Regions from separate parts of the Streptomyces sp. NPDC006476 genome, predicted to be linked through region 2. Evidence: riboswitches for the same ligand, from Rfam matches in the RefSeq annotation. Region 2 holds a riboswitch; the other holds the start of a gene.

Region 1 (4,409 bases), on a different contig from region 2:
GCGGCGAACTCCTCGGAGGCCGCGGCCAGGAAGTCGATCGGGTCGTCCTGCCAGTCCGGTTCGTAGAGCTTGACGCGGCCGCCCGAGGCGGGGCCGTCCAGGGCGGTGCGGCCGACGCGGCACAGCTCGGCGACCGCGGCCGGCGGAAGGGGGATGCCGACCACGCCGTCGGGGTTGACCGCGAGGCCCACCTGCGGGGGCAGACCGCGGGCGAACTCGACGGCCGGGGCGACGGTGTACGACAGATGGCCGCCGACCACCTGGCGGAACTGTTCCTCGGAGCTGAAGACCGGGACGTAGGCCTGGCCCTCGATCTCCAGCGTGGGCACGTCGAGGGGACCGCTGAGCGGACCGCCGCCGTTGGGCAGCGGGATCCACAGGAAGCTGCGGCCGAGCACCTCGATGATCCGGCCGCCCGCGGAGGGGATGCCGAGGGAGGCCGAGAGCACCTCCTCCAGTTCGTTGCCCGGCCAGCCGCCGTGCGGATGGGGGTGTGCCTGGGCGGGAAAGTCCGCGGGGAGATCCGCTGGGAAGTCCATCTGTGTCCGACCGTCTGCTGGGAACTGCTGGGAACCACTGCTGTGACCGGAAAGGCTAGCGGGTGGGACCGACAAGGGGTCAGCCCGTGAAGCCGATCCTGTTGAGGACGCGTGGGTGGGACCGACGCGGGGTCAGCCGGTGAAGCCGATCCTGGCGACGGCGTCCGCCGCGTCCCGGTCGAGCAGGACCGCCGAGCCGACGCCCTCGGGCAGCTCGCCCCGCTCCACGGAGCGGATCAGCCGGGCGGCCGCCGTGCGGTGGCGCAGGAAGGCGTAGCGGGAGACGCCCCGGCCGCGCTCGCGCTGGCCCGCCAGCGCCGCGTCCGGCGTGACGTCCAGGAGCAGCAGGTGCAGCGTGCCGCCGCGGCGGCGGGCCTCGCGGGCCAGCCAGCCGCGGACCCAGGACTGCGTACCGCAGTCGTGCACGACGACCCCCTCGCCGCCGCGCACGGCCCGGCGCAGACCGGCGTAGTGGGCGAGGCGGACCAGAGGGCGGTAGAGCGCGTACGGCAGCGGGGCCGGCAGCCGGCGCTCCCAGCGGTCGCGGGCGTCCTGCGAGTCGACGCGGGCGCCCCTGACCGCGCGGGCCATCAGCGTGGACTTGCCGCTGCCGGGCAGGCCGGTGACGACGACGAGGTCACGGGGTCCGAAGAGCAGGGCGTGCGGGCTGCGGCCCGAGCGGTCGCGCAGATCGCGAACGACGGGGGCCGGGAGCTCGTCGCACCGCTCGCGGGCCGGGGCCGAGGGCTGCCGAGGCAGCGTGAGAGCCGAGGTCGTGGCGTACGCCGTGGGCCTGTTCACCGTGATCGTCCTCCCTGCGGGGTCAGGAAAGCTTCTCCCCACTGAATGTAAAGAGAAGGTAATGCACGGCGTCTCGCGGTTCCGTTCGGTTCCGGCCACAGGCCCGTCACAAAGAGCGGTCTGACGCGAGCGGACGAGGCGTGCAATGATGTGCGCGCCAACTGCATACCGGCCGTTTGAATCCGCGCGGGAGAGTCCCCAGTACGCGAGTAGGTCTACGTCGCTGGGGCGCCGAAGGAGCAAGTCCCTCCCTTGAATCTCTCAGGCCCCGTTACCGCGCGGGCGAGGCACATCTGAAAAGCGGGCCGCCGTGCGGTGGCCCCACCCACGGTGCAAGCCCGGTCATTCGCGTGATCAGGGCGAACCTCTCAGGTACCGATGACAGATGGGGAGGAATGACCTCGCCCTGTCCCGTCATGCCCTGGGAGACGACCGTCCGATGAGCAGCACCGAACTCCGCCGTACCGCGCTCGATGCCCTGCATCGTTCGCTGGGTGCGACGATGACCGACTTCGCCGGCTGGGACATGCCGTTGCGCTACGGCTCCGAGCGCGACGAGCACCTGGCCGTGCGCACCCGGGCCGGCCTCTTCGACCTCTCCCACATGGGCGAGATCACCGTCACCGGCCCGCAGGCCGCCGCCCTGCTGAACCACGCCCTGGTCGGGAACATCGCGTCCGTCGCCGTGGGCCGCGCCCGCTACACCATGATCTGCCGGGCCGACGGCGGGATCCTGGACGACCTGATCGTCTACCGGCTCGCCGAGACCGAGTACCTGGTCGTCGCCAACGCCTCCAACGCCCAGGTCGTGCTGGACGCGCTGACCGAGCGCGCGGCCGGCTTCGACGCCGAGGTGCGCGACGACCGGGACGCCTACGCCCTCATCGCCGTCCAGGGCCCCGAGTCGCCCGGGATCCTGAAGTCCCTCACCGACGCCGACCTCGACGGCCTCAAGTACTACGCGGGCCTGCCCGGTACGGTCGCCGGCGTCCCCGCGCTGATCGCCCGCACCGGCTACACCGGCGAGGACGGCTTCGAGCTGTTCGTGAAGCCCGAGCACGCCGTCGAGCTGTGGCAGGCGCTGAGCAAGGCGGGCGAGGCCGCCGGCCTGGTCCCCTGCGGGCTGTCCTGCCGGGACACCCTGCGCCTGGAGGCGGGCATGCCGCTGTACGGGCACGAGCTGAGCACCGAGCTGACGCCCTTCGACGCCGGGCTCGGCCGGGTGGTGAAGTTCGAGAAGGAGGGCGACTTCGTGGGCCGCGAGGCGCTCGCCGAGGCGGCCGCCCGCGCCCAGGAGAACCCGCCGCGCGTCCTGGTCGGCCTGATCGCCGAGGGCCGCCGCGTCCCGCGCGCCGGGTACCCGGTCGTGGCCGGCGGCGAGGTGATCGGCGAGGTCACCTCCGGCGCCCCCTCCCCCACGCTGGGCAGGCCGATCGCGATGGCGTACGTCGACGCGGCGCACTCGGCGCCCGGCACGCCCGGGGTCGGTGTGGACATCCGAGGCAGCCACGAGCCGTACGAGGTCGTGGCACTGCCCTTCTACAAGCGGCAGAAGTAGAGACTGTGCGGAGCGGCACCGCTTCGGGGTCCCGCCGCCCGCCGCCCATCCACGTCCCCAGCAGTCCCCCCGGCATTCCTCATCACCCCGCGTACAGGAGAATTCAGGCCATGAGCAACCCCCAGCAGCTGCGCTACAGCAAGGAGCACGAGTGGCTGTCGGCCGCCGAGGACGGCGTCTCGACGGTCGGCATCACCGAGTTCGCGGCCAACGCGCTCGGCGACGTCGTCTACGCCCAGCTTCCCGAGGTGGGCTCCGCCGTGACCGCGGGCGAGACCTGCGGCGAGCTGGAGTCGACCAAGTCGGTCAGCGACCTGTACTCCCCCGTCACCGGTGAGGTCACCGAGATCAACGAGGACGTGGTGAACGACCCGTCCCTGGTCAACTCGGCCCCCTTCGAGGGCGGCTGGCTCTTCAAGGTGCGCGTCGCCGAGGAGCCCGCCGACCTGCTCTCCGCCGACGAGTACACCGCCCAGAACGCCGGCTGAGGAGTCGAGGCCGCATGACCGTCCTGAACACGTCCCTGCACGAGCTCGACCCGGAGATCGCCGCCGCGGTCGACGCCGAGCTCGTGCGCCAGCAGTCCACCCTCGAGATGATCGCCTCGGAGAACTTCGCTCCGCTCGCGGTCATGGAGGCGCAGGGCTCGGTCCTCACCAACAAGTACGCGGAGGGCTACCCGGGCCGCCGCTACTACGGCGGCTGCGAGCACGTCGACGTCGCCGAGCAGATCGCCATCGACCGTCTCAAGGAGCTGTTCGGCGCCGAGTACGCCAACGTCCAGCCCCACTCCGGCGCCTCCGCCAACCAGGCCGCCCTGTTCGCGCTGGCCCAGCCCGGCGACACCATCCTCGGGCTCGACCTCGCCCACGGCGGCCACCTCACCCACGGGATGCGGCTGAACTTCTCCGGCAAGCAGTTCGACGTGGTCGCCTACCACGTGGACCCGGCGACCGGACTCGTCGACATGGCCGAGCTGGAGAAGCTGGCCAAGGAGCACCGGCCGAAGGTGATCATCGCCGGCTGGTCGGCGTACCCGCGGCAGCTGGACTTCGCCGAGTTCCGCCGGATCGCGGACGAGGTCGAGGCGTACCTGTGGGTCGACATGGCGCACTTCGCGGGCCTGGTGGCGGCCGGGCTGCACCCGAACCCGGTGCCGTACGCCGACGTCGTCACCTCCACCACGCACAAGACGCTCGGCGGTCCGCGCGGCGGCATCATCCTCGCCCGCGGCAAGGACTTCGCGAAAAAGCTGAACTCCTCCGTCTTCCCGGGCTTCCAGGGCGGTCCGCTGGAGCACGTGATCGCGGCGAAGGCGGTGTCCTTCAAGGTCGCGGCGAGCGAGGAGTTCAAGGAGCGCCAGCGGCGTACGGTGGACGGTGCGCGCATCCTCGCCGAGCGGCTGACGGCGGCAGACGCCCGAGCGGCCGGGGTGAACGTCCTGTCCGGCGGCACGGACGTGCACCTGCTCCTCGTCGACCTGCGCGAGTCCGAGCTGGACGGACAGCAGG
Region 2 (4,409 bases):
GGCTGGGGGTGCCCCCGGACGTGAGGTCGGAGCGAGCCTTCCGTACCCGCTTCACAGCAGCGCGGCCGATCACGCTCCCCAGCGACCGACGGCCGTGCCCAGCAGCGGAGGGGCGACGTCCATGACGTCCGAGCAGATCGGCTACCGCGGTCCCACGGCCTGCGCGGCCGCCGGTATCACCTACCGGCAACTCGACTACTGGGCGCGCACCGGGCTCGTGGAGCCGAGCGTGCGGCCCGCGTACGGGTCGGGGACGCAGCGGTTGTACAGCTTCCGGGACGTGGTCGTCCTGAAGATCGTCAAGCGGTTCCTGGACACCGGCGTGTCGCTGCAGAACATCCGCACGGCCGTGCAGCACCTGCGGGAGCGCGGCTTCCGGGACCTGGAGCGCATGACGCTGATGAGCGACGGCGCCACGGTCTACGAGTGCACCTCGCCGGACGAGGTCCACGCTCTGCTCCAGGGCGGCCAGGGGATCTTCGGGATCGCCGTCGGGGTGGTCTGGCGGGACGTCGAGAGCGCGCTGTCCCAGCTGCACGGCGAGCGGATCGACACCGGCGAGACCCTCGTCGGACAGAACCCGGCGGACGAGCTGGCGCGGCGGCGCAACCGGGCAGTCTGAGGCGCGGGCGCGGGCCGCCCGACGTCGTACGGGGGCATTGTCAGTGGCGTAGGGCAGCATCGGAGATGTGAGAAACGCGCCCACGATCCTGCATCTCGACATGGATGCCTTCTACGCCTCGGCGGAGCAGGCGTCCAAGCCGAGTCTGCGCGGGAAGGCCGTGGTCGTGGGCGGGCTGGGGCCGCGTGGGGTGGTGGCCACGGCCTCGTACGAGGCGCGGGTCTTCGGGGTGCGGTCCGCGATGCCGATGGCCCAGGCGCGGCGGCTGGCGCCGAACGCCGCGTATCTGGTGCCGCGGTTCGGGTTCTACCGGGCGATCAGCGAGCAGGTCATGGGGCTGCTGCACGAGTTGTCGCCGCTGGTGGAGCCGTTGAGCCTGGACGAGGCGTTCGTGGACCTGGAGGCCGGTGAGGCGGCCTGGGACGAGGCGTCGGCCAGGCTGGTGGGGGAGAAGCTGCGTGCCGACATACGGACCGGCACGGGGCTCACCGGGTCCGTCGGGCTCGCCGCGTCCAAGATGCTCGCCAAGATCGCCTCCGAGGAGGCCAAGCCCGACGGACTGGTGCTGATAGAGCCGGGGACCGAGCGGGCGCTGCTCGGGCCGATGTCCGTGCGGACGCTGCCCGGTGTGGGGCCGGCGACGGGCGATCATCTGCGGCGGGCCGGGATCACCACGGTCGACGACATCGCGGAGGCCGGGGAGGACGAGCTGGTACGGCTGCTCGGCAAGGCGCACGGGCACGCGCTGTACGCCATGGCGCTGGCGCACGACGACCGGCCCGTGGTCGCCGAGCGGGAGGCGAAGTCGGTGTCGGTCGAGGACACCTACGACGTGGACATCCACGACCGGATCCGGGTGGGGCTGGAGGTGCAGAGGCTGGCGGACCGGTGCGTGCGAAGACTGCGGGCCGCGGGGCTGTCGGGGCGGACGATCGTGCTGAAGGTGCGGCGGTACGACTTCTCCACGCTGACCCGGTCCGAGACCTTGCGGGGGCCCACGGACGATCCCGCGGTGGTGCGGGAGGCCGCCGCCCGGCTCCTGGACGCCGTGGACACGACGGGAGGTGTGCGGCTGCTGGGGGTGGGGGTGAGCGGGCTGGCCGACTACACCCAGGAGGACCTGTTCGCGCAGGCTGCCGGGGAGACGACGGGGATGGAGCATGCCGGGGACGAGGGGGTGGAGGAGCCCGTCGAGGAGCAGGTGACCATGGTCGAGCGACGGTGGCCCGCGGGGCATGACGTCCGGCATGCCGAGTTCGGGCACGGATGGGTGCAGGGGAGCGGGCTGGGGCGAGTGACCGTGCGGTTCGAGACGCCGTGGTCCGAGCCGGGGAGGGTGCGGACGTTCCGGGTCGACGACCCTGAGCTGGAGGCGGCCGAACCGTTGCCGTTGGTCGCGGAGAGACCCGGGGTCTCGGTGGACGGGGGCGGCGTGTGAGCTGGGGTGGCGTGTGAGATGGGCCGGCTGTTGGGTGTCGGCGGAGCGGGTGCTAGGCGTCCGCGTCCTCCTGGCCCGCGAGTCTGCCGAAGTCGCGGTCCGGGAGCGAGGGGGGTGAGGCCAGGTGGAGGCCGTAGTGGTGGTAGAGCTGGAGTTCCTGCTCGGGGGAGAGGTGGCGGCCCACGCCGAAATCGGGGGCGTCCTTGATCAGCGCCCGGTCGAAGGGGACGTGGAGGGTGCCCTCGACCAGCTCACTGGGCTCCAGGGGGACGAAGGCGTCGCGGGAGAAGAGACCCGTGCGTATGGCCGCCCACTCGGGCACGCCGGTGGCGTCGTCGAGATAGACCTCGTCGATGGTGCCTATCTTCGTGCCGTTGCGGTCGAACGCCTTGCGGCCGATCAGGTTGCGCGGATCGATGTCGGTCTGCACGGGCCCTCCACATGGTCGCAACTCATCCGTAAGCACTACGAAAGTGCACATCGGGCGACGCGGCCACTCGAGCCGCTCTGTAGAGCGCACTGGTACTCTGTCAACGGCTGATGACCCCGTGCGGGAGAGTCCTCCGGGTGACACCGGAGGCGCCGAAGGAGCAAATCCTCCCCGGAATCTCTCAGGCACACGTACCGCACGGACGAGGTCACTCTGGAAAGCAGGGCGGGTGTCACGGCTTCCGCTCTCACCGACGGTGAAAACCGGGAGCTTTCGGGCGACCCGGTGAAGCTCTCAGGTCGAGATGACAGAGGGGGAGGCCGTTCGGGTACCCGTGCCGTGGTGCCCCTCGAAGGTCGTGTCAGACCAGGAGGCCTCCGCAAATGACCGCCCATCGCATTCCGCTCTCCGAGCTCGAGAAGGGGATCCCCTTCGAGCAGCGCCACATCGGGCCCGACCAGGAAGCCCGGGCGAAGATGCTCGCCCACGTCGGGTACGGCTCGCTGGACGAGCTGACCACCGCCGCGGTGCCGGACGTCATCAGGAACGCCGATGCCCTGGAGCTGCCGGGAGCGCGGACCGAGGCCGAGGTGCTGGCCGAGCTGCGTTCGCTGGCCGACCGCAACCAGGTGCTCGGCTCCATGATCGGGCTCGGGTACTACGGCACCTTCACACCGCCCGTGATCCTGCGGAACGTGATGGAGAACCCCGCCTGGTACACGGCCTACACCCCGTACCAGCCCGAGATCTCCCAGGGGCGGCTCGAGGCCCTGCTCAACTTCCAGACCATGGTCGCCGACCTCACCGGACTGCCCACCTCCGGTGCCTCGCTGCTCGACGAGGGGACGGCGGCGGCCGAGGCCATGTCCCTGTCCCGCCGTATGGGGAAGAACAAGAAGGGCCTCTTCCTGGTCGACGCGGACGTGCTGCCGCAGACCATCGCCGTGATCGAGACCCGCGCCGAGCCGACGGGCGTGGAGGTCGTGGTCGCCGACCTGAGCGACGGCATCCCGGCCGAGGTCGCCGGGCGCGAGATCAACGGCGTGCTGGTCCAGTACCCCGGCGCCTCCGGTGCCGTACGCGACATCAAGGCGGTGATCGACCAGGCGCACGAGCTGGGTGCCCTGGTCACCGTCGCCGCCGATCTCCTCGCCCTCACCCTGCTGAAGTCGCCCGGCGAGCTCGGGGCCGACATCGCGGTGGGGACGACCCAGCGGTTCGGTGTGCCGATGGGCTTCGGCGGGCCGCACGCGGGCTACATGGCCGTGCACGAGAAGTTCGCGCGCAGCCTGCCCGGGCGGCTCGTGGGCGTGTCCGTGGACGCGGACGGGCACAAGGCGTACCGGCTGGCCCTGCAGACCCGTGAGCAGCACATCCGGCGGGAGAAGGCCACCAGCAACATCTGCACCGCGCAGGTGCTGCTCGCGGTCATGGCCGGGATGTACGCCGTGTACCACGGTCCCGAGGGGCTGCGGAGCATCGCCTGGCGCACGCACCGCTACGCCACGATCCTCGCCGAGGGTCTGAAGGCCGGGGGCGTCGAGGTGGTGCACGGGGCGTACTTCGACACGCTCACCGTGCGGGTCCCCGGACGGGCCGGCGAGGTCGTCGCGGCCGCCCGGGACAACGGCGTCAACCTGCGCCTCGTCGACGCCGACCAGGTGTCGATCGCCTGCGACGAGACGACCGGGCGGGCCCAGCTGGCGGCCGTGTGGGCGGCCTTCGGGATCGACGGCGACGTCGAGGCGCTCGACGCGGTCGCCGGGGCGGCCCTGCCCGGGGACCGGCTGCGCCGGGACGACTTCCTCACCCACCCCGTCTTCCACCAGCACCGCTCCGAGACCGCCATGCTCCGCTACCTGCGCAGGCTGGCCGACCGGGACTACGCGCTGGACCGGGGCATGATCCCGCTGGGCTCC

The links. Region 2 has a riboswitch for glycine ahead of gcvP (aminomethyl-transferring glycine dehydrogenase). Riboswitches for the same ligand answer to the same signal wherever they lie in the genome.
Region 1: linked by a shared signal. The riboswitch ahead of gcvT (glycine cleavage system aminomethyltransferase GcvT) and the one ahead of gcvP (aminomethyl-transferring glycine dehydrogenase) in region 2 are both predicted to bind glycine.

The regions. Positions count from the first base shown of each region.
Region 1 covers NZ_JBEXPK010000027.1:37,902-42,310, reverse strand. Annotated here, with positions in the region: gene ABZZ74_RS28375 (enhanced serine sensitivity protein SseB) at 1-539, opposite strand, end outside; gene ABZZ74_RS28370 (AAA family ATPase) at 672-1,340, opposite strand; glycine riboswitch at 1,518-1,627, shown strand; gene gcvT (glycine cleavage system aminomethyltransferase GcvT) at 1,780-2,898, shown strand; gene gcvH (glycine cleavage system protein GcvH) at 3,009-3,386, shown strand; gene glyA (serine hydroxymethyltransferase) at 3,401-4,409, shown strand, end outside.
Region 2 covers NZ_JBEXPK010000020.1:166,489-170,897, reverse strand. Annotated here, with positions in the region: gene ABZZ74_RS23990 (MerR family transcriptional regulator) at 1-622, shown strand, start outside; gene ABZZ74_RS23985 (DNA polymerase IV) at 690-2,060, shown strand; gene ABZZ74_RS23980 (PRC-barrel domain-containing protein) at 2,113-2,490, opposite strand; glycine riboswitch at 2,602-2,697, shown strand; gene gcvP (aminomethyl-transferring glycine dehydrogenase) at 2,874-4,409, shown strand, end outside.